Regions from separate parts of the Actinomadura decatromicini genome, predicted to be linked through region 1. Evidence: riboswitches for the same ligand, from Rfam matches in the RefSeq annotation. Region 1 holds a riboswitch; each other region holds the start of a gene.
The links. Region 1 has a riboswitch for cyclic di-AMP ahead of FXF68_RS12050 (C40 family peptidase). Riboswitches for the same ligand answer to the same signal wherever they lie in the genome.
Positions count from the first base shown of each region.

Region 1 (7,570 bases):
CGACGATCGTCCGGGCGGCGCCGTCGCGGCGTTCGACGCAGGGCTGCGGCTCCGGCACGCCGGTCACGAACGCGATCCGCTCGCGGCCGATGCCGAGCAGGTGCGCGGCCGCGATCTCACCGCCCGCGACGTGGTCGACCTGGGCCGAGCAGACCTCGGCGGCGTCGCGGTCGATCAGCACCACGGTCATCCCGGCCGCGCGCAGCCGGGAGATGTCGCGGGCGCTGAGCCCGACGGGGATGATCAGCACCCCCGCCGCGTTCTGCTCCTCCAGCAGCGTCACCGAGCGCCGTTCCTTGGCGGCGGAGTGGTCGCTCGACAGCCACAGGGCGTCGTGGCCCGCCGCGTTCAGCGCGGCCTCGGCCCCCCGGGCGACGTCGCTCGCGTACGGGTTGGTGAGGTCCTCGACGACGACGCCGAACGCGCGGCGCGGCTGGTCGCCGAACTCGCCCGCGGTGTTTTCGGGGCGCCGCCGGAGCCGGCGGGCGGACTCGTTCCGCACGAATCCGAGCTCCTCGATCGCGGCCCGAACACGGTCACGGGTAGCTTCGGCCACGAGGTCTGGCCGGTTTAGGACATTCGAAACGGTCCCAACTGAGACCCCAGCTCGCCTCGCGACTTCACGAATACTGGTCTGCGGCAACTCGCTCCTCGTCCCGTCCAGGGCGTGTTTTCCCAGGTAGTGGAGTTTTGCACAGCGTGCGGACGAATACTCGACCACGCATAGTGACGATTCGCGCACACAGTGCACTGAACCAGCGCTTGACGGGCCGGATCCGGCCGCCTAGCGTTCCGAGCCGAAGCGTAGCTTGAAACGATTCATGATCTTCGTCCGCGGCGAGATCAGGCGAGTCCGACGAGAAAGGACGGGTGCGGATGGCTGGCGATCTCATCCCGTCTCCCTCAGACGACCAACGAGTGAATCGTCACCCGGAGTTCCCCCGAACGAGCCCGCAATCGGCCATGCGGCCACCTCCGGCCAAGCGCGCCAGACAGCAAAGGAACCCGATGATCTGAGTCCGGAGGGCTCCGGACCCGGCAACCCAACGCGCGTACAGAGATCGAGAACCAACCCGTGCCTGTGCAGCGGACGGCTGCATCCCCGCGGTCATCACCACGGACGAGGGAGGACGGAGTGGAACAGGCCACACTCGCACGTCGTGGCACCGACGATTTCGGGCTGAGCGAGGAGGAGATCCGGCTGCTCGCCCAGATCGCCAGCGGTGTCACCGCCGATGTGGCGGCACGCAAGCTGGAATTGAGCGCACGGACCTTGCGGCGCCGGTTGCGGACGATCTGCGACCGCCTGGAGGTCAACACCCCTATCGAGGCCGTTGTGTGGGCGGCCCGGAGGCAGCTCATCTAGCGGCGGCCCAGGACGCCCGCCTGGGGACGGCGGGCGTCGGCAGGAAGCAAGGCGGCGAGCCCAGACGAATTCCGTCCGACCCCGCAGCGGCGGCGTCGACGTCCTGACAGGTAGGTCCCTGCAGGAGGCGTCGCCGCGGACGGTGTTCAAAAGCCCGCCCGCGGAGTTCACAGGCGTGCCCATCGCGCTCATACGGGCATGCCTTCCCCCACAGGCAAGCCGAACCCTTCAAGCATGCTTTGGACGCACATCCATTGGCCCATGCGGAAACGCACTCGTGACGTGTGGTCCTCAGAGCCCGAGACGAATCAGGCCACTCGGACGCCGCCGGCGAAGGGGCGTCCGGACATCGAGGCTATTTTCACGACGTCGCCGGTGTGCGGCGCGTGCAGCATCTTGCCTCCCCCGACGTAGATCCCCATGTGGTGGAGGTCGGAGTAGAAGAAGACGAGGTCGCCCGGTTGCAGTTCACTGCGTGACACATGGGTGCCCGCGTTCCACTGGCTGCCCGTGTAGTGCGGCAGGTTGATGCCGACCTGCTTGTAGGCCCACATCGTCAAACCGGAGCAGTCGAAGGACGTCGGACCCGCGGCGCCCCACACGTACGGGCGGCCTATCTTGCCCATCGCGTAGCGCAGCGCCTGAGCGGCCTTCCCCGTGCCGATGACGGGGAGGCTGGCGAGCTGGGACGGATCCCGGTCGACGAGCTTCCCGCGCACCTTCTCGTAGGTGTCGGTGACCTTCTTGCGCTGCGAGTCGAGTTCCGTGCGCAGTTGCTTCACCTGCTGGGCGCGCGCCTCGGCGGCCTTGCGCGCGCGCTGGGCGGCCTGCATCGCCTGCATCAGACCCAGCACTTTCGTGCTGTCCTGCTTGGCGAAGTAGTTCAGGGTGGCGGCCTGGTCGAGGACGGCCTGCGGGTCCTGGGAGGCGACGAACGAAACGGCGGGGTCGGAACCGCCCTGCATGTAGCTGGTCGCGGCCAGCGCGCCGACCTTCTCCCGGATGCCCTGGAGCGACTTCTCCTGCCGCTCCGCGTTCTCCGTGGCGACCTTGGCGGCGCGCTGCGACTGGGCCAGCTTCACCTTGAGCCCGTTGTACTGCTCGGTGAGCCGCTCCAGGTCGTCGGCGAGCTTGAGCGCCTTGGCCCGGAGCTCCTTCGTGGACGGCTCGGGGTCGGCGTGGGCGACGGCGATCGTGTGCGGGCTGATCGCGTGCGGCGCCGCCGAGAGGGCCACCAGCGCGCCGGCCAGCACGGCCGCCCGGCCGCGGAACCGGCCCGCGCGGCGGGACGGCGGCGCGGCGCCGGAAGGCGTCACGGAGCGGGAACGCGCAGATCGTTGAAAGGAAGCAGGGCGCGACGGCTCCACTGAGATCTCCTCTCCTCGTCCGCCTACCGAGTTAGCTGACGGGTTAGGGCCGGAGCAGCCCGTCCGCGGGCACGCGCGGATCGGACCACGCGGCTGCGGATTCACCCCTCACGGGCCGAGGGTGCTCCCCCGAACACTCCGGAAGTGGGTCCCCGGCTCCTCGGGGCGCTGGTTGCGGCCCGGGGACTCGGCGGTTCGGCCTTCGTCCAGCGAACGGCCGACATCAGCGATGGACACTAACGGAACACGCTTCGGATGCCAACCAGAACCCGTGAAATCGCAGGTCGCGCCGCCGTTTCGCGACGGAGTCCGGCGTGTGCGAGCCGGGTGGGCGCGCACCGGGAGCCTGCGGAGCGCAGGTCAGGAGGCCGGTGAAGTGCCCGCATTCGATAATCTCGCCTGATTGTGGAGGTCGTGATCCGGCGTGCCCGTACCGCCGATGTCCAGGAGATACGCAGGCTGGTCGATCTGTATGCCGGCTCGGGACGACGCATGCTGAAGAAGTCCACCGTGAAGCTGTACGAGGACGTCCAGGAGTTCTGGGTGGCGGAGGACGTCCAGGGCGGCGCGCCGGGACGGGTGGTCGGCTGCGGGGCCCTGCACGTCATGTGGGAGGACCTCGCCGAGGTCCGCTCGGTCGCCGTCGACGGGGCCTATGGCGGACGCGGCATCGGCCACCGAATCGTCACCCGTCTTCTGGAGACGGCACGGGAACTGGGCGTGCGGAGGCTGTTCTGTCTTACCTTCGAGGTGGACTTCTTCGCCCGGCACGGTTTCGAGAAACTCCTGGGGACCCCGGTGTCGCCAGAGGTGTACGAGGAGCTTCTCCGTTCCTACGACGAAGGCGTTGCGGAGTTCTTGGACCTTGATCGGGTCAAGCCCAATACGTTGGGCAACACCCGGATGTTGCTTCGCCTGGAGGATTGACCCGATGAGCGATTCCCGCGACCGTGGCGGGCCGTACCAGCCGCCGCAGGGGCAGGGGTCCTATGGCCCCCCGCCTCCGTACCAAGGTCCTCAAGGGCAACAGCCTCAGCAACAGCGGCAACCCCAGCAGCAATGGCAACAACCTCCTCAGACCCAGCAGCAATGGCAACAGCCCCAGCAACAGGGTTGGGGACAGCAGCCTCCGTACGACGAGTCGTACGGTGCGTCCCACGACCAGTACGGGGGCGGCTCCTACGGGGACGACCTGGCGCTCGCTCCGATCCTGCGGCGCGCGGGCGCCCGGATCATCGACAACGCTCTCGTGGCGGTCTTCGGGTTCGCCCTCGTCCTCCCCATCACGATCGGTGTGCTCGGGCTGGACAAGCCAGGCAGCAAGACGGAGGACGACGGGGGGATATGGAACTGGCCCATCATCTTCACCCTCTTCTGTGTCCTGTCGGTGCTGCCGTTCCTCTATGAGGCCGTCCAGTTGTCCATGTCAGGGCGGACGCTGGGGAAGCGTGTGATGGGGCTCGGGATCGTCCAGTCCCCTGGGGGACAGCCACTCACCACCACCCAGGCCGTCTGGCGCGCTGGGATCGTGCATGTGGGCTACCAGCTCGGTGTCTTCTTCTTCCTCGTCGTAGCGGTGATGGTGTGGGACTACGCCGCCTACGGGATGCTGCTGGTCTGGGCGGGTGCGCTGATGGCCTACCTGTGGGCGATCTGGGACCAGCCCCTGCACCAGGCCCTCCATGACCGCTTCGCCGGCACCCTCGTCATCGACGAGCGGGCCGGATACGACGAATACGACGAGTACACGGAATAGGGCCCCATGGAGGCACCCCTCGCCGAACCGGGGCAGCGCCTCCTGGCGCGCATCATCGACACGCTCGTCGTCGGCCTGCCCGTCATCATCGTCGTCCGCGAACTGGTGTCCGGGCACACCGTGGACATCGTCGCCCCACCCGTGGTGGCGGGATGCACGCTCCTCTACGAGGCGATCCAGTTGGCCCTCTGGGGGCGGACGATCGGGAAGCGCCTCGCCGGTATAGAAGTCGTCATCGACCCCACGGGCCCTTCCCTATCCGCAAGGACGCTCAGGGGCGAGGCAGGCGAGGCCGTGCCGGGAGACCGTCCTGTGCCCACGGAGACGCTCGCAGGCGCGGACGGAGCGGCCCGCGCAGGGGGCGATGGGGCGGCGTCGGGTGAGACGGTCACAGAAGCGGCCGCGGAGCCCGTTGCCGAGTCCGCTACCGATAGCGAGTCGGAGGGGCGGAAGCCGGAAAGCGTGCCGATCGGCGACGGAGCTCGTCCGGACGTTCTCCGCGCCGTTCTCCGCGCGGCGATCTATTCGCTGCCGATCGCGGCCCGCCCGATTCCCGTTCTCGGCCTACTCGCCGGGGTCTTCTGGGTCGCGAACGCGGGCGCGCTGTACGAGGGGACGCGGCGTCAGGCCGTCCACGACAGGCTCACCGGGACGCTCGTGGTAAAAAGCGCGCCGAGCGATTCAACGGCCTTCTGAGATCCTCTCCGGCGCTCTCGGCCGCGCTCAGCGGAGAACGATCCCGGCGGCGCGCCGGGGTCGGTTCGCGCGGCCCGAGAGGGCGTGCCGAGCGGGCCCCCGCTTTCGCCGTAGATCGCCGCTCTGTTTCGGACGCCGCGCGTTGCCGGGCCGAATGCCAGCTCGTTCCGGTTACGGCCCCGAATCGCCACGGGATCTGTCACGTCCCGGACGGGCCCTCCGGTTTGGGACGCGCTTCATAGACGTTGCAGTTGCGTCCGTCGGCCCCGCCGCATAGCGCGGGCGACTCAGTTCGGACCGGACGCGGTCTCGCTTGGACCGCTACCTTTCGCGCCACATGTCGCCGGGCTCGGATGAACCGTGTACCGTTCACACGTTGCGCTCCGCCCGGGTCGAAGAAGTGGGATGCGCGGTGGGATTGTGGCGCAATCTCCCGATTTCGGGATCGTCGACTACCGGCGGCTTCCCGGTGGGACCGAGCTCCCGCCGACTTCCCGCCGCCGACGCGGCGGCAAGAGATTTCGGCATCGCCCGACCGGCGGTTATCCGTCCACATCCGCCGGTGGCGGCGTTGATCGGCCGGCGCGCCCCCGCTTGTTACGGGCGGCCGGGCGCATTCCGTCCCCGGCCTGCGGTTTGTGCCGTCGCCCCGGAGTTAATCCCGGTCGGCGGCGCCGGGGCGTCCGCCCTGTTAAGGTCACTCGCGGACCTTTTCGTCGGACGGTCATACGTTAACTCCCCGGCGGCCCGTCCCGGAGAAAGCCCAGGCCGTCCGCAAACGCGGGTCAATGCGTGCGCGCCCGCCCAGGTCAGCACGGTGACGCCGTGACGCCGGTCACGCCGATATCCGTGCCGCGGTCCGCGCCGCAGCGGAGAAATTCAGGCGCCGTGCGTCGTGTCCTCCGCACGCCCGCCGGAGATGCCGGAAACGATGAACGCGATTACTGGCGGTCACCGTGGAAGGAACTTCGTCCAGAGTGTTGGTACTAGACCGGACGATGGAATTGTCATCGACCGACTCTGCGGTATATCTTTGGCAACCGAATGCAGTTTGCTCAAGCCGAAAGGGTCTGTCCCCATGGCACAGAAGGTTCAGGTGCTTCTCGTCGACGACCTCGACGGTGGCGAGGCGGACGAGACCGTAGCGTTCTCGATCGACGGCGCCTCCTACGAGATCGACCTGAGTGGCGCCAACGCGACGAAGCTGCGGGATTCTCTTAAGCCGTTCGTGGAGAAGTCGCGGAAGGCGGGGACGGCCACGCGCCGCCGCCGGCAGCGCGGCGCGTCCTCCCGCGAGCGCAGCGCCGAGATCCGCGCCTGGGCCAAGAACAATGGCATCAAGGTCAATGAGCGCGGTCGCATCCCGGCCCATGTGATCGAACAGTACGAGGCGGCCAACTGACGGCTGAGCCACCGGTGGCCCGTCCCGTTCGCGGGGCGGGCCGCTCGCCGTTTACGGATGGCGGCCGCGCGGCCGTTTGCGATCGCCGGTCGGATGGCGACCGGCTCGCCGTTCGCGGGACGCAGACGTGCCGTTCGGGCCGCGTTCCTTTGGCGTCCGCGCGCGTCATTCAGCGGCCCGCCGGGTCATTCGCCGCGTCGCGGCGACCGTTCGCCGGGCGTTCATGGTTCGCGGGCTCCGTCCCACCGCCGGTATGGACCGCCCGGGCTTCGTCCGGACCGTTCGCCGCGGATCGCGGACGGGCGTTCGCTTGTGGCGTAGAGAAAGATCGGTTTACGCGCGTACGCGGCGCGGTAGTGAGGCGGCGCGGGCGCAACTCCACCCCCAATCGGCACTTCCGGCTCTCGCCCTCGCCCACCTGCGGAAAGCGCCCGTTCGCTTGGGGCGTAGCGGGAACATGACGCACCGATGCGGTAGTTGGATGAGACTGAACAGCGCTTAGCTGGGGAACGTCTCCTGGTGGGAGTGCACCGGGCGGCCTCCTCGGGGCGGGCTAGCATGCGGAAGGACAGTGCCGGACGTTCCGGACTCTGCCCAACCGCTCTGTGAGGAGCGACGAGATGTTCGAGAGGTTCACCGACCGCGCGCGGCGGGTTGTCGTCCTGGCTCAGGAAGAGGCCAGGATGCTCAACCACAACTACATCGGCACCGAGCACATCCTCCTGGGTCTGATCCACGAGGGCGAAGGTGTGGCTGCCAAGGCTCTTGAGAGCCTGGGGATCAGCCTTGAGGCGGTGCGCCAGCAGGTCGAAGAGATCATTGGCCAGGGCCAGCAGGCGCCGTCGGGCCACATCCCGTTCACTCCGCGTGCCAAGAAGGTTCTTGAGCTGTCGCTGCGTGAGGCGTTGCAGCTCGGCCACAACTACATCGGCACCGAGCACATCCTCCTTGGGTTGATCCGTGAGGGTGAGGGTGTCGCGGCA
Region 1 covers NZ_VSRQ01000002.1:924,630-932,199, forward strand. Annotated here, with positions in the region: gene FXF68_RS12040 (LacI family DNA-binding transcriptional regulator) at 1-643, opposite strand, end outside; gene FXF68_RS12045 (transcriptional regulator) at 1,136-1,366, shown strand; gene FXF68_RS12050 (C40 family peptidase) at 1,675-2,682, opposite strand; cyclic di-AMP (ydaO/yuaA leader) riboswitch at 2,738-2,936, opposite strand; gene FXF68_RS12055 (amino-acid N-acetyltransferase) at 3,139-3,660, shown strand; gene FXF68_RS44435 (RDD family protein) at 3,665-4,489, shown strand; gene FXF68_RS43810 (RDD family protein) at 4,496-5,185, shown strand; gene FXF68_RS12070 (histone-like nucleoid-structuring protein Lsr2) at 6,264-6,587, shown strand; gene FXF68_RS12075 (ATP-dependent Clp protease ATP-binding subunit) at 7,208-7,570, shown strand, end outside.

Region 2 (7,570 bases), on a different contig from region 1:
TCCATGAGCCAGAAGAAGTAGGAGCGGAACAGCGTCTCCATCCGGAAGGTGTGGTCGACCTCCACCTCGGACAGCCAGCGACGCACCTCGGCTAGGCCCGCGTCCGTGAGCCGGTACGCCTTGCGTCCGCGCGGGCCGTGGCTGTCGACCTCGATGAGGCCCGCGGTCTCCAGCCGGGACAGCTCCATGTAGATCTGCGGATGCCGGGCGGGCCACACCAGGCCGAGGGCCTCGGAGAAGCGGCGCGCCAGGTCGTATCCGCTCGCCGGGCCTTCGGCCAGCAACCCGAGGAGGCCATGGCGCAGCGACATCCGCACACTCCAGCGACGAGATCCGATTCCCTGCCCTGCGCACATCTTGACACATCGGAACACACAGGTAAACGATGACATGTACAAACGAACATGTTCGTCCAATCAGCTGAGGTGATCACATGTCGGGAACGGGTGCGTCGCGGGCGGTCCTGCTGACCGGGGCCAACGGCGGGATCGGCCACGCCACCGCGCGGGCGCTGGCCGAGGAGGGCTTCCAGGTCTTAGCCGGAGTGCGGAGCAACGTCGGGCGGCTCTCCGAGATCCCCGGGGTGCGGGTCCTCCCGCTGGACGTCACCGACCCCGAGAGCATCGAGGAGGCCGTCCGCCAGGTGCGGATCAGCGTGGGCGACGACCTCCACGCCGTGGTCAACAACGCGGGGATCATCGTGCAGGGGCCGTTCGAGCTCGTCCCGGCGGACGAGCTGCGGCGCCAGTTCGAGGTCAACGTGTTCGGCCCTGCCGCCGTGACGCGGGCGTTCCTGCCGATGCTGAGGTCCGGCCGGGGACGGGTCGTCAACCTGACCGCCGCCACCGCGCGGGTGGCGGGCCCGTTCTTCGGCCCGGTCTCGGCGAGCAAGGCGGCGCTCGCCTCGATGTCGGACGCCCTGCGCCTGGAGCTGGCGCACTGGGGCGTCCGCGTCGTCGTGGTCGAACCAGGGCTCACGGACACCGCGATCTTCGCCAAGGCCGCCGCCGCCACCGAGGCGACGGCCGCCGGGCTGCCGCCCGAGCGGGTCGCGATGTACCGGGGGCAGCTCGACGCGGTCAACGCCTCGATGGCGCGGGCGAAGGCGGCGCCGCCGTCGGTCGTCGCGGCGGCCGTCGTCCGCGCGCTGACCGCGGGCAGGCCGAGGCCCCGCTACACCGTCGGACCGGACACGCGGCTGCTCGGCCTGCTCGCCCGCCTCCCGTTGCGGACGCGCGACCGGCTGCTGTCCCGGGCCCTCGGCCTGCACAAGGTCACCCCGGTGAAGGGCGAGCGACCGAGTTAGGCCACCCGGACGCCGCCCGCGAACGGCCGGCCGGCGATCGGGGCGATCTTCACGACGTCGCCGGTCTGCGGCGCGTGCACCATGTCCCCGTTGCCGATGTAGAGGCCCATGTGGTGCAGGTCGCTGTAGAAGAACACCAGGTCGCCGGGCTTGAGCTGGCTCTGCGAGACGCGGGTTCCGGCGGTGAACTGGGCACCGGTGTAGTGGGGGAGGCTGATGCCGACCTGGGCGTAGGCGTAGAGCGTCAGCCCGGAGCAGTCGAAGCCCTTGATGTTGGCGCCCTGCGCGGTGCCGTAGGTCGGCCCGGACGCGCTGCCCCCGCCCCACGAGTACGGGACGCCGCGCTGGCTCAGCGCCGCCGCGACCGCGGCCATGGCCTTCGCCGAAGCACCGCCGGGAGCGACGTTCACGGCCGGACCCGCGCCCGTGCGCGCCCCCGGCCCCACCCCCAGTTTCGCTTCGACCTTCTTCAGCCTGGCCTGCAGGTCCTTGCGCTTCTTCCTCGCTTCCTCGGTGAGTTCGCGGACCTGCTTGGCCCGCGCCTCGGCCGACTTCCGGGCGCGCTCCGCCGCCTGCATCATCTGGAGGAGCTGGGCGATGCGGGCGCCGTCCTGGCGGGCGAAGTAGTTGAGGGTGGCCGACTGGTCCAGCACGGCCTGCGGGTCGCCGGACGAGGCGAACGCGACCGCCGGGTCCGCCGGACCGTTCTTGTAGCTGTCGGCGGCGAGCTGGACGATCCGCGCCCGCGCCTCGTCCAGCGCCTTCTTCTGCCGCGCCGCGTTGCCCTCGGCGACCCTGGCGGCGCGCTGCGCCTGCTGGAGCCGGACCCGCAGCCCGTTGTACTGCTCGCTGAGCTTTTCCGCGTCGTCGGCGAGCTTCTTCTGCTGGGCGGTCAGCTCCTTGCGGGTCGGCTTCGGCTCGGCGACCGCCGCCGGGGGAGCCGCGAGGCTCACGGCGAGGGCGATGGACGCCGTCCACGCCGTGCCCGCGGCGATCCTTCGGCGGGCAGACGTTCCGGAATCGGCAGCGCGACGCTGCATGCGGTGGTGTCCTCTCCTGTACCGCCTACCGGGTGAGCTGCCGGGTTCGGGCCGGAGTCGCCCTACCGCTCACGGGAGCGGATTCACCCCAGGTGGAGAAACGGTTCCCCGGTTCCGCGGGCCGCGCGGGGCCCGCGAGATTCGGCACGGCCGCCACCGTCCCCGGCGGGGACGCGCCGCGACGGCCTCCGACGCAGCGTAGGAGATAACGACCTCATCTCGCCACCCAAGCGGCAGATCCGACAATTCAGCAGAGGTGGGTCAGCTCGGTGATCGTCGCGGCGGCGACGGCCAGCGGGGCGGCGACGGCGAGCGCGGCGAAGGCGGACGCGGCGAAGGCGGACGCGGCCGCCCGCCCGGCCCGGCGCGGCCCGCCCGTCCCCGCGCTCTCCAGCCGCAGCACCCGCTCCGCCAGCGCCCCGGCGTCCGGGCTCGCGGCGCCGAGCGCCCCGGCCACCCCGGACGCCACCCCGGACGCCACCCCGGGCGCCGCCGCGAGCCGCCGCAGCGCGCCGACGAGCGTCCGTCCTCCGCAGGCCCGTGCCGCCGCGTCGTCGGCGGCCATCTCCAGCAGCAGCGGAAGGGTCCGCTTCGCCCGCCGGATGGTGGGCGGCCAGGGCAGGACGGCGTGCGCCAGGTCGAGCATGAGCAGCAGCGCGTGGTGCCGCTGCCGCAGGTGGGCCCGCTCGTGGACGAGGACCGCGTCGAACTCCTCCGGCGTGAGGGCGTCCCGCGTCCCGGTGCTGACCACGATCGCGCGCCGCCGGTCGGGCAGCGAGTAGGCCACCGGGACCGGATGGTCGAGGACGAGGACGTCGCCGTGCCGCTCGTCCTCCCGCGCGACGAGCCGGAGCATCTCGCGGTGCCGCCGCCGGTGCCGCACCGCGCGCCGCAGCCGGGGCAGGCCGCGCGCGACCCGGAACCCGCACGCCGCGAGCAGGACCAGGGTCGCGCCCGCCGCCGTGGCGATCGCCTTCCCGCCGTGGTGCGGCAGGCAGTCGCGCAGCCATTCCAGCAGGCCGTGGCCGGGCGCGGGCGGCGACAGCAGCGCCGCCGCGACGACCCCGGCGCAGGCGATGAAGGTGCCGGTCACGGCCCCGACCCAGCAGGCGACGGCGGTCCCCGGATGCGCGGCGGGCCGTCCCAGCCGGTCGAGCACCGGCCCCGCCGCGCAGCCGAGCAGCACGGCGGTGGCGATCAGCCCGAGGACGAGGTAGACCACGCCGTCATTCCCCTTCGGCGCCGGAGGCGCGGCGGCGCAGGGCGTCCAGCAGGTGGCGCGCGTCCTCCGGCGGGACGCTCTCGGCGAACCGGGTGAGGATGCTCCCGTGGTCGGCGGACTCGGTGAGCGCGTCGAGCATCAACTCGACCGCGTACTCCTCCCGGGCGCGGGTCGGCGAATAGCGGAAGGCCAGCCCGTCCCGCGTGCGCCGCAGCAGCCCCTTCTGGGCCAGCCGCTCGGCCACGGTCTGGACGGTGTTGTACGCGAGCGTCCTGTCGGCGTTCTCGTTCAGTTCCGCCAGCAGTTCGCGGACCCGCAGCGGGCCGGGCGCCTCCCACAGCACGTCCATGATGGAGCGCTCAAGCGATCCACCCAGTCCTGCCATGCGAGACACCTCCGTTCCCCACATTGTGCCGGAGAACCCGGCGCCGCCTTGGAAGCCGTCAGTGGTGGTACTGGTGGACGACCGCGTGCCCCTTCCCCTTGCCGATCATCCAGCGGTTCACCGGGGTCGTGAGGACGAACGCGACGACGAACGCGATGGCAAGCGCGCCCCAGAACGTCGCGTCCGCCAGCCCCGCGTGCATGGCGCCGGGGATCAGCACCATGGTCGCGTTGTCCAGCACCTCCATGATCGCGATCGACACCGTGTCGGCGGCCAGCGCGACCTTGAACGCCGCCCGCAACGAAAGCCCGGCCTTCAGCACTCCGCGCATGGTCAGCGCGTAGCCGAACACGAACGCGAGGATCACGGCGAGGACGATCGTGGCCGCGTTCGACCAGCCGAACGCCGTCCCGATGACCATGCCGAGCACCTCGCCGATCGCGCATCCGGTGAGGCAGTGCAACGTCGCCTGCGCGGCCATCGTCCAGGAGACCGCCCCGGCATGCCCGTGATCGTCGTGCGCGTGGTGGTCGTGCCCGTGCGTGCCGCTCTGGTGCGACTCGTGCCCGTTGTGCGTGGTCATCCATACTCTCCAGCCGCTTGTCCGACTCGGGAAGTATGCCCTACACGTTGTAGGAGGTCGGACGTCCGGGGGTCAGTGCGGCCGCGGCGGCCGCTGTGACGGCGGCGACGATCGCGGCGAGGACGAACCCGTCCGTGAAGCCGTCGAGCGTGTCGCCGACGAGGCTGGCGGCGGCGACGCTGGAGATGACGGCGGCCCCGATGGACGCGCCGAACTCGTGGAACGTGCTGACGATGCCGGACGCGATGCCGGACTCGTGCGGGGCGACCCGACCCAGCGCGGTCGCGGACGCGACGACGAACATCGCGCCGGTCCCGGCGCCCGCGATCGCCGTCCCGGCCACGACGGTCGCCGGGTGCATCGACAGGGCGGGGAGCGCCATCCCGGCGGCGGCGACGAGCGGCCCGACGACGGCGAGCGGGCGCGCGCCCGTCCGGGCGATGGCGCGGCCGGTGAGGTCGGCGCCGAGCATCGTCGCCGCCGCGACCGGCAGGAACAGCAGGCCGGTGCGCAGGGCGCCGTAGCCGCGCGCGTGCTGGAAGTAGAACGTGCCGAGGAAAAACACCGCGATCATCAGGGCGGTGGCGACGAGGATCAGGAACGTGCCGGTGGCGACCGTCCGCCGGACGAGCAGCGCGACGTCCATCATCGGGGACGCGGCGGTCCGCTGCCGGATCACGAAGGCCGCGTAACCGACCGCCGCGAGCACGACGAGCAGCCCGGTCGCGGCCGTCAGCCAGCCGTGGTCCCCGGCGCGGATGAAGGCGTAGATCAGACTGCCGGACGAGGCCGTGACCAGCAGCGCGCCGAGGAGGTCGAGCCCGCCGCGCGCCCGGGGCACGTCCCGCCGGGGCAGCATCCGGGCGAGCGCGGCGGCGACGGCGAGGCCGATCGGCACGTTGACGTAGAACACCCACGGCCAGCCGGGTCCGGCGGTGAGCGCCCCGCCCAGCAGGACGCCGAGGGCCGCGCCGCCGCCCCCGAGCGCCGACCAGACGCCGAGCGCCTTGTTCCGCTCCTCGCCGTCGAACAGGCTCACCACGAACGACAGCGCGGACGGGGACAGCAGCGCCGCGCCGAGCCCCTGGGCGATCCGTCCGGCGAGCAGCAGTCCGCCCGCGCCCGCGAGCCCCGTCACCAGCGACGCCGCGGTGAAGATCAGCAGCCCGGCGAGGACGACGCGCCGCGCGCCGAACAGGTCGGCGGCGCGTCCGCCGAGCAGCATGAGGCCGCCGAAGGTGAGGGTGTAGGCGCTGACCGTCCAGGTCACGGCCTGGCGGCTCAGGTCGAGGTCGGCCTCGATGTGGGGCAGCGCGATGGCGACGACGGTGACGTCCAGGATCAGCATGAGCTGGGCCAGCCCGAGAAGGCCGAGGATGCGCCAGCGCAGCGGATGCCGCGCCCCCTGCTCCGTGGACGGTTCGTGGGCCTGGTCTGTCATGGGGGGGCTCCTCTTAACTCGTACTGCGGTATACGACTTCAATGTCCGGAGGTTAACACGTATTCCGCAGTACGAGTTAGAGTGTGCGCATGCCCACCGCCTCACCTGGACGGCGCCGCCGCGCGGACGCCGAGCGCAGCATCGCCCGCATCGTCGGCGCGGCCCGCGAATGCCTCAGCGGGAACTCGAACGCGAGCATCGACGACATCGCCCGGCACGCCGGGGTCGGCCGGATGACGCTCTACGGCCACTTCCCCAACCGGGCCGCGCTGGTGGAGGCCGCCCTGTCGGACGCGCTGCGCGCGGGCGACGAGGTGCTGTCGGCCATCGACCTCACCGGCGACGCCCGGGACGCGCTGAGCCGCCTGCTCGAATCCAGCTGGTCCCTGGTGGCCGAGTCGATGGCGCTGCTGGCGGCGGCCGAGGGCACCCTCCCCGCCGGACGCATCCGCGAGCTGCACTCGGCCCCGGCCGAGCGCCTCGAAGAACTCATCCGCCGAGGCCAGGACGACGGCGTCTTCCGCACCGACATGCCGATCGCCTGGCTGGTCGGCGTGATCCAGTACGTCCTGCACGGCGCGGCCGAGGAGATCCGCGCCGACCGGCTGGCCCGGGAGGACGCGCCGAAGGTCGTCACCGGGACGGTGCGGTCGATCCTGACCCGCTGACACCCTGGACGATCATGATTTCGCAGGTCGGAGCGATAATCAGTGGCCGTGCTGTCTAGCACGAACGTATGTCGGCGGCGCATACTCGCTGGATGGGCGACGACATCGATGTCGGCGACGCGATGGTCGCCGACGAGGAGCGCTTGAGTTCCGGGCTGGCCGTGCTCGTCACCGCCCGGGGGCTGGACGAGCTGCAGGACCGCTACTTCGAGTGGGTCGCGCGCCATGTGCCGTCCTTCGCCTTCGGCGTGTACCTGTTCGACCCCCGGACGGGCGAGACGCGCGCGTCGGAGGTGCGCGGGCTCAGCCGGTTCTACGTCCACCGCTACGAGCGCTTCGGCCGGGCGGTCGACCCGGTGCTGCGCGGCGCGGTCGCGGCCCGGCGGGCCTTCGACGACTCCCTGGTCGCGCCCGCCGACCAGTGGCGGCAGGCGCCGATCGTCCGGGAGCTGTTCCGGCACTACGACATGGCGCACGTGATGTGCGCGCCGCTGGTCAGCGGCGGCGAGATCGTCGGGACCGTCAACTTCGCCCGCAACGGCGGCGAGCCCGCCTTCGACCAGGGCGACCGGCGGCGCGCGACCGTCGCCGCGATGATGTTCCAGGCGGCGGTCGCCGCGACGGACCTGGTCACCGCCATCGACGCCGAGCGGGCGGCCTGGTGGGGCGCGCTTGAGGCGAGCGGCCAGGCGATCGTCGTCACCGACCTGGAGCGGGCCGAGCGGCACGCGAACCGTCCGGCGCGGGCGCTGCTCGACGCGGCGGACGACGCGTGGTCCGTCCTCGACGCGGCGATCGACGGCGGCGAGGCGACCCGGCGGCTGACCGTGCGGCCCGCCGGGAGCGGCGCGCCGACCGAGGTCAGCGTGACGTCGGCGCCGCTGCCCGAGCGGCCCTCGGTGATCGTGTCGATCCTGGCGGCGGA
Region 2 covers NZ_VSRQ01000005.1:368,251-375,820, forward strand. Annotated here, with positions in the region: gene FXF68_RS24425 (PadR family transcriptional regulator) at 1-311, opposite strand, end outside; gene FXF68_RS24430 (SDR family NAD(P)-dependent oxidoreductase) at 434-1,306, shown strand; gene FXF68_RS24435 (C40 family peptidase) at 1,303-2,346, opposite strand; cyclic di-AMP (ydaO/yuaA leader) riboswitch at 2,353-2,503, opposite strand; gene FXF68_RS24440 (M56 family metallopeptidase) at 2,594-3,568, opposite strand; gene FXF68_RS24445 (BlaI/MecI/CopY family transcriptional regulator) at 3,573-3,953, opposite strand; gene FXF68_RS24450 (DUF4396 domain-containing protein) at 4,012-4,536, opposite strand; gene FXF68_RS24455 (MFS transporter) at 4,577-5,977, opposite strand; gene FXF68_RS24460 (TetR/AcrR family transcriptional regulator) at 6,067-6,645, shown strand; gene FXF68_RS24465 (LuxR C-terminal-related transcriptional regulator) at 6,738-7,570, shown strand, end outside.
Region 2: it holds a riboswitch for cyclic di-AMP, as region 1 does, so the genes downstream of both, FXF68_RS24435 (C40 family peptidase) here and FXF68_RS12050 (C40 family peptidase) in region 1, are expected to answer to the same signal.

Region 3 (7,570 bases), on a different contig from region 1:
GCCTTCTACGCCTGCGTCGACGTCAACATCCAGTAATGCGCCGATTCCTGCCCCTGCTCGGGGCCGTGCTGCTCACGGCGGGCACCGCGTCCGCCGTCCTGCCGACGACGTCCGCCTCCGCCGCGGACTGCGCCGCCGCATGGAACGCGTCCAGCGTCTATACCGGCGGCGCCAAGGTGTCCTACGGCGGGCACAACTGGTCGGCGAAATGGTGGACGCAGAACGAGAAGCCGGGAAGCGGCACGATCGTCTGGGCCGACCAGGGAACCTGCGGCCCCGTCGATCCCCCCGACGACCCCGGAGATCCCGGCGACCCCGGCGACTCCGCGGATTTCGTGGTGAGCGAAGCCCAGTTCAACCAGATGTTCCCGAGCCGGAATTCGTTCTACACCTACCAGGGGCTCACCGCGGCGATGGCCGCGTACCCCGCGTTCTCCAACACGGGAAGCGACACCGTCAAGAAACAGGAGGCGGCCGCATTCCTGGCGAACGTGAACCACGAGACCGGCGGGCTGGTCTACATCGTGGAGCAGAACACGGGCAACTACCCGCATTACTGCGACGCGAGCCAGCCCTACGGCTGCCCCGCCGGGCAGGCGGCCTACTACGGCCGCGGGCCCATCCAGCTCAGCTGGAACTTCAACTACAAGGCCGCGGGCGACGCGCTCGGAATCGACTTGCTGCACAACCCGTGGCTGGTCGAACGGGACGCGGCCGTGTCGTGGAAGACCGCGCTGTGGTACTGGATGACCCAGAACGGCCCCGGCACCATGACCCCGCACAACGCGATGGTCAACCAGCGCGGATTCGGTGAGACGATCCGCAGCATCAACGGCAGCCTGGAATGCAACGGCGGAAACCCGTCCCAGGTGCAGAGCAGGGTGAACGCCTACAAGAGGTTCACCGAACTCCTCGGCGTCCAGCCCGGCGGCAACCTGACCTGCTGACCGGACGTCGCGGACGCGCCATCCGGACGCTTCGCCGAGAACGACCCGCGCACGGCCACCCCCGTGCGCGGGTCTTTCGCTTTCCCGGAAAGGTCAGTTCCCGGAAAGGTCAGCGGCCGTTCGCGGGGACGTAGAGGCGGATGTCGTCGACGTATGCCTCGCCCTCGTAGTAGTTCAGGTGCGGGTCGCCGATGATGAACGAGTCCGGATAGGCCGAGCCCTTCGGCCATGCGTGCTCGGTGGTGTACGTCCCGGCGGGCCCCTTGTGGACGAGCCGCCGGTCGAACCGCCCGTCGTACTCCTCGGGCGTCTGGTTGTAATGCCAGATCGGACGCCCGTTCTCCACGAAGTCGTGGTGGACGCGCAGCGTCGCCTGCCCGATGTGCCGGAACGGCCCGCTCATTTCGAGCGTGTACCCGGTGCGGTCCCGTTCCACGGCGAACCGGTAGGCGGCCTTCGGCAGCAGTTCCGGCCGGATCTCGGCGCTGGTGAGATGTCCCTCGAACCGGTCGCCGGGCCCGTACGGCTTGTCCATCGAGACGTTTCCGCACCTGGTCTTGATGTAGTACTCGTTGCTGACGTTGTTGTTCGCCGTCTCGCGGAACAGGTCGCCGCGCGGGAACAGCGCGTTCACGCCGTTGAAGGTCCCGTCGAAGGTGCGGTAGATCCGGCCGGTCTTCGGGTCGCAGGTGCCGGCGTTCTTCCAGCGCGCGTCGTCGCTGTAGTAGCCGTCCATGATCACCTTGCGGCGGAAGTGGATGCCCGGGTTGCCGTGCGGCGCGGGGGTCGCGTAGTCGAGGACCGTCAGGTAGTAGAAGCCGTTCTCGCGCGTCACGTCCGGGTAGTCGCAGCGCTTCTTGCCGGGCAGCGCGCCTTGGAACGTCCAGGGATAGCGGGTCTTGCACGGCTCCTTCGTATAGCCGTTGTGGCGGCCGTCGTAGTCGAACGTGCCGTTCCGTTTCCCGCCGAAGTCGATGCCGCGCAGCGTCATCTCCACGCGGTAGTGGCGGGGGAGCGGGCGGGTGGGGCGGATGAGGACGCCCGCGTCCCAGCTCGGCTCCGAGATCCGCCCGACCTTGCGGCCGTCCGGCAGGGTCTTCGTCGACAGCCCGGGACGCGAGTCGGGACGGCCGTCGCGGTCCTTGTCGACGGCGGCGACCTCGGCGGTCAGCCACCCGTTCCGGCCGAACGCGACGCGCTTGCGGAACACGTTCAGCGTCGCGAGCTCCCGCGCGAACAGCGGCCCGCTGATCTTCTTCCAGGCTTCGCCGTCGTCGTCGAACGCGTCCACGTTCCACGGGCTGCGCGGACCCTGCGGGTCGAGGCGCCACGGCGCCCCGTCGACGCGCAGCGGGCGGTCGAAGCCCTCCTGATCGACCAGCCTCCAGCCGTTCCGGGCGGGCTCGGACGGCGTCCTCCCGGTGGCCGTCCCGGTGGCCGCCGCGGGCCAGGCGGCCCCGGCCGCCACGGCGGCCGTGCCCGCGACCACGGCGGTGATCTTCCAGCATCTCCCCATGTCAGCGGACTCTAGGAGGGCCGTGCCGGGGTGCAAGGCGACCGCTGGCGTCCGGCCGGAACTTGCCCGTCCCTTGGCCGACTCGGGGTGGGCGGGGCATGGAAAGGCGCCATGGAAAGGGCCCGGCCGGGGGTCGTCCCGGGCCGGGCCCTCGTCATAGGGGCGCGGTCGCGTCAGAGGTTCTTCGGACGGTACGCCTTGTACTCGCTGCCCGCGTTCAGGCCGTAGTCGCGCGTCCGGTAGTCGGTGCCGTACCGGCCGCGCTGCTCGTACGCCCAGTAGGACGTGTGGTCGTCGTTCGCCCACTTCTCGAAGATGACGACGTGCCGGGTGGTGTTGGTGCCCTGGGCGTCCATCACGAGGTCGCCCTTCTTCAGCTCGGACATCGTGATGCGCTCGGTGTAGCGCGACGACGTCAGGCCGACGGTGTTCGGGCCGGGCTTCGCGAGCCCGAGCGTCATGGCGACGTATCCCGAACAGTCGGTGCGGTAGCCCTGGTAGCTGTTGGTCTGGCTGTAGCGGACGCGCTCGTCGGTGCCGGGGCGCCACGACTTCGCCAGCTCGATGACCCTGTCCCGCTTGGACTTCGAGTCGGTGGTCCTGCTTTCGGACGCCCTGCTCTCGGACGTCGTGGAATCGGACTTCTTCCGGTCCGCCTTCCCGCGGTGGGAGGACGTGCGGCCCGGCTCGCCGCCGTCCGCCTTGCCGCCGGGGACGGTCGCCACCGCGGCGGCCGACTGCGCGGACTCGGAGTCGAACACCCCAGCCTGCGCGGTTCCCGCGATCACGCCGAAGGCGGCGAGACCGACGACCGCGCCCATGATGCGGGGCGTCGTGTTCAGAGTGTCACGGAATTTGTGCAGGGGGTTACGGTTCTTGCCGTGCTTGCCGTTCAAGGGGGCTCCTTCTTCCAATTCGCCTGCCGGGTTAGCTGACGGGTTCGGACGTGGAAGTCGCCCTACGGCCTGCGGACAGGCCGACTCACCCCAGTGCGAGGATGTGGGTCCCCGGCTCCGCGCGAAGGCGGACTCGGCGATGCCGCTGCGATCCACCGGGGCGCGATGGGGCCCCTACGCGGGACCCGGTGTCCCGCGTGCGAAAGAGCGGCGTTTGAGTTGTGGCCCGATGCGACCGGCCCGCCTCGGGGGCCGTGCCGGATGGGGCTCGCGTGTCCGGTGGGACACGAGGGCCAAGAGCGCCTGGAGGGCGCCTTGAGAGCGACAAGCTAACGCAAAGCCTCAAAAGAAGGCAAACTACGACAAAATCTTTATCGACCCAGTTCAACTGGGTCGCGGCCTGGGACGCCGGCCGGGCCGGGCGTCAGCGGGCGGACGGTACGTCCGGCAGGCCGGGCACCCGGCGCGCCTCGCGCCCCTCCGTACGCGGCGCGCTGACCGCGAGATAGAGCAGCGCCATCCCGGCGATCTGGGCGAGGTGGTAGACCGACGTCGGGTCCAGGCCGACGCGGCCGGTGACGTCCGGGTCGATCGCCTTCGCCGCCGCCGCGGCGCCGCTCGCCGCCAGCGCGGCGATCATCGGCCCGGCCATCGGATGGCGCCGGACGGCGGCCCGCCCCCACAGCGCGAGGATGCAGACCATCGTCAGGCTCTCGCAGGCCAGCAGCGCGGTGACGCCCGCGTGCCCGGTGACCGCGAGGACGGCGTACGCGCCGATCCCGATCGAGCGCAGCAGCCAGAACGTCCGGCCGTGGCGGGGGCCGAGCACCTCGGCGACCGTCCCGGCCAGCAGGTAGGACACCGCGACGACGACCATCGCGCTGATCACGGCCCAGCTCGGCCCGTCCAGCGCGGCCGAGTACTTCACGAACCCGTGGTGGACGAACCCGGCGAGCGCCGCCGCACCCGCCCACCAGAACGACGTGCGCCAGTGCCGGTGCGCGCCGGTGCGCCCCAGCCGCGCCGCCAGCGCGACGGTGACCAGGCCGAGCGCGAGATCGGTGAGGGCCGGCGCCGGTTCGGCAAGCATGCCTGCACGGTACCCGGCGTTCCACGGCGAGTTCGCGCGAAATCTTGACTCATTCAAGAAAATGGTCCAGCCTGTCTGCGTGACCACGATCTCGGAGTACGAGCGGCTCCTTCGCGGGGCGGCTCTGCGGGTGACCCGTCCGCGGGTGGCGGTACTGAGAGCGGTCCACGCCCACCCGCACGCGGACACGGACTCGATCATCGGCGCCGTCCGGCACGACCTGCCGAAGGTGTCCCACCAGGCCGTCTACGACTCGCTGCACGCGCTGACGGCGGCGGGGCTGGTACGGCGGATCCAGCCGTCCGGCCACGTGGCCCGGTACGAGTCGCGGGTCGGGGACAACCACCACCACGTCGTCTGCCGGTCCTGCGGCGCCATCGCCGACGCCGACTGCGCCGTCGGCGAGGCGCCGTGCCTCACCGCGTCCGACGACAGCGGCTACGCGATCGACGAGGCCGAGGTCATCTACTGGGGCCTGTGCCCCACCTGCTCCGCAACCTAGAGAGTTCCTGCATCCACCCCCGCAGTGCCCTGGGAGGGAACCACACATGTCAGAGAACAAGGAAACAATCGCCTACGACACGAACGCGGCAGGCGAGGGCGGCTGCCCGGTCGCGCACACGCGCGCCCCGCATCCGACCCAGGGCGGCGGCAACCGCGGCTGGTGGCCGGACCGGCTCAACCTGAAGATCCTCGCGAAGAACACCGCCGTGACGAACCCGCTCGGCGCGGACTTCGACTACCGGGCGGCGTTCCAGACGCTGGACCTGCCCGCCGTGAAGCGCGACATCGCGGAGGCGCTCACCACCTCGCAGGACTGGTGGCCCGCCGACTTCGGCAACTACGGCCCGTTCATCATCCGGATGGCGTGGCACAGCGCGGGCACCTACCGGGTCAGCGACGGGCGCGGCGGCGCCGGGTCCGGGCAGCAGCGCTTCGCGCCCCTGAACAGCTGGCCGGACAACGCGAGCCTCGACAAGGCCCGCCGGCTGCTGTGGCCGGTCAAGCAGAAGTACGGCCAGAAGATCTCCTGGGCCGACCTCCTCATCCTCGCCGGAAACGTCGCCCTGGAGTCCATGGGCTTCACGACGTTCGGCTTCGCCGGCGGGCGCGAGGACGCCTGGGAGGCCGACGAGGACGTGTTCTGGGGCCCGGAGACGACCTGGCTCGGCGACGAGCGCTACACCGGCGACCGCAACCTGGAGAGCCCGCTCGGCGCGGTCCAGATGGGCCTGATCTACGTCAACCCGGAGGGCCCGAACGGCAACCCGGACCCGATCGCGGCGGCCCGCGACATCCGCGAGACGTTCGGCCGGATGGCGATGAACGACGAGGAGACCGTCGCGCTCATCGCGGGCGGCCACACGTTCGGCAAGACGCACGGCGCGGGCCCGGCCGACCACGTCGGCCCCGAGCCGGAGGGCGCCCCGCTCGAACAGCAGGGCCTCGGCTGGAAGAGCAGCTACGGCACCGGCAAGGGCGCCGACGCGATCACCAGCGGCCTTGAGGGCATCTGGACGAACACCCCCACCACCTGGGACAACAGCTTCTTCGATATCCTGTTCGGGTTCGAGTGGGAGCTGTTCAAGAGCCCGGCGGGCGCGCACCAGTGGCGGCCGAAGGACGGCGCCGGCGCCGACCTCGTGCCGGACGCGCACGACCCGTCCAAGCGCACCCACCCGACGATGCTCACGACCGACCTGTCGCTGCGCTTCGACCCGATCTACGAGCCGATCTCGCGCCGGTTCCACGAGAACCCGGACCAGTTCGCGGACGCCTTCGCCCGCGCGTGGTTCAAGCTGACCCACCGCGACATGGGGCCGATCGCCCGCTACCTCGGCCCGGAGGTCCCGTCCGAGGTGCTGGTGTGGCAGGACCCCGTCCCGGAGGTCGACCACGAACTGGTCGACGCCGCGGACATCGCCGACCTCAAGCGGCGGATCCTGGAGTCCGGGCCGACGATCGCGCAGCTCGTGTCGGTGGCGTGGTCGGCGGCGGCGACGTTCCGCGGCACCGACAAGCGCGGCGGCGCGAACGGCGCGCGGATCCGGCTGGAGCCGCAGAACAGCTGGGAGATCCACGAGCCGGACGAGCTCGCGATCGTCCTGCGCGCGCTGGAGGGCGTCCAGGAGTCGTTCAACGCGGCGCAGACCGGCGGCAAGCGGGTGTCGCTCGCCGACCTGATCGTCCTCGGCGGGGTCGCCGCGGTCGAGCAGGCCGCGAGGGCGGCGGGCCACGACATCGAGGTCCCGTTCACGCCGGGGCGCACCGACGCCTCGCAGGAGAGCACCGACGTCGAGTCGTTCGCGCACATGGAGCCGGGCTCGGACGGGTTCCGCAACTACCTGGGCAAGGGCGAGCGGCTGCCCGCCGAGAACCTGCTCGTCGACCGGGCCAACCTGCTCACGCTGAGCGCGCCCGAGATGACGGTGCTGGTCGGCGGCCTCCGCGCGCTCGGCGCGAACCACGGCGGGTCGTCGCTCGGCGTCCTCACCGACCGTCCGGGGACGCTCACGAACGACTTCTTCGTCAACCTGCTCGACATGGGGACCACCTGGTCCCCGGCCGAGGACGGGACGTACGAGGGACGCGACGCGAGCGGCCAGGTCCGCTGGACCGGCAGCCGCGTCGACCTCCTCTTCGGCTCGAACTCGGAGCTGCGCGCCGTCGCCGAGGTCTACGGCAGCGACGACGCGAAGGAGAAGTTCGTGCGCGACTTCGTCGCGGCCTGGGACAAGGTCATGAACCTGGACCGCTTCGAACTGCGCTGATCCAGCCGTCTCGCCTGAGATGACGCCAACGTCCAGGCCGACCCGCGAGGGGCGGCCTGGACGTTCGCTTTTCTGGTCTCGCCCCGTCCCCCGGGGCCCCGGCCCCCCGGGCGGCCCCGCCCTCTCGCCTGGGGACGGTCGCGCGGGTGGGCGGGGCCGGTCACCCGCGGCACCGCTCCCAAGGTGCGGGGTGACCCCTCGGCGACGGCTGGGGAAGTCACCGCCGGTATCTCCCTCAGCGCCGCCGCCCGCCGATGTGTCACAGCTAACTGGCGGCGGACGATTGCGTCCTCACTCGGCCAAATGTCGTGGTCATTTGGGTTCGTGGGGATATGACGGGTATCAGGTGG
Region 3 covers NZ_VSRQ01000005.1:245,572-253,141, forward strand. Annotated here, with positions in the region: gene FXF68_RS23855 (lytic polysaccharide monooxygenase auxiliary activity family 9 protein) at 1-36, shown strand, start outside; gene FXF68_RS23860 (glycoside hydrolase family 19 protein) at 36-947, shown strand; gene FXF68_RS23865 (hypothetical protein) at 1,057-2,463, opposite strand; gene FXF68_RS23870 (NlpC/P60 family protein) at 2,637-3,359, opposite strand; cyclic di-AMP (ydaO/yuaA leader) riboswitch at 3,366-3,508, opposite strand; gene FXF68_RS23875 (DUF6962 family protein) at 3,784-4,449, opposite strand; gene FXF68_RS23880 (Fur family transcriptional regulator) at 4,529-4,951, shown strand; gene katG (catalase/peroxidase HPI) at 4,998-7,220, shown strand.
Region 3: it holds a riboswitch for cyclic di-AMP, as region 1 does, so the genes downstream of both, FXF68_RS23870 (NlpC/P60 family protein) here and FXF68_RS12050 (C40 family peptidase) in region 1, are expected to answer to the same signal.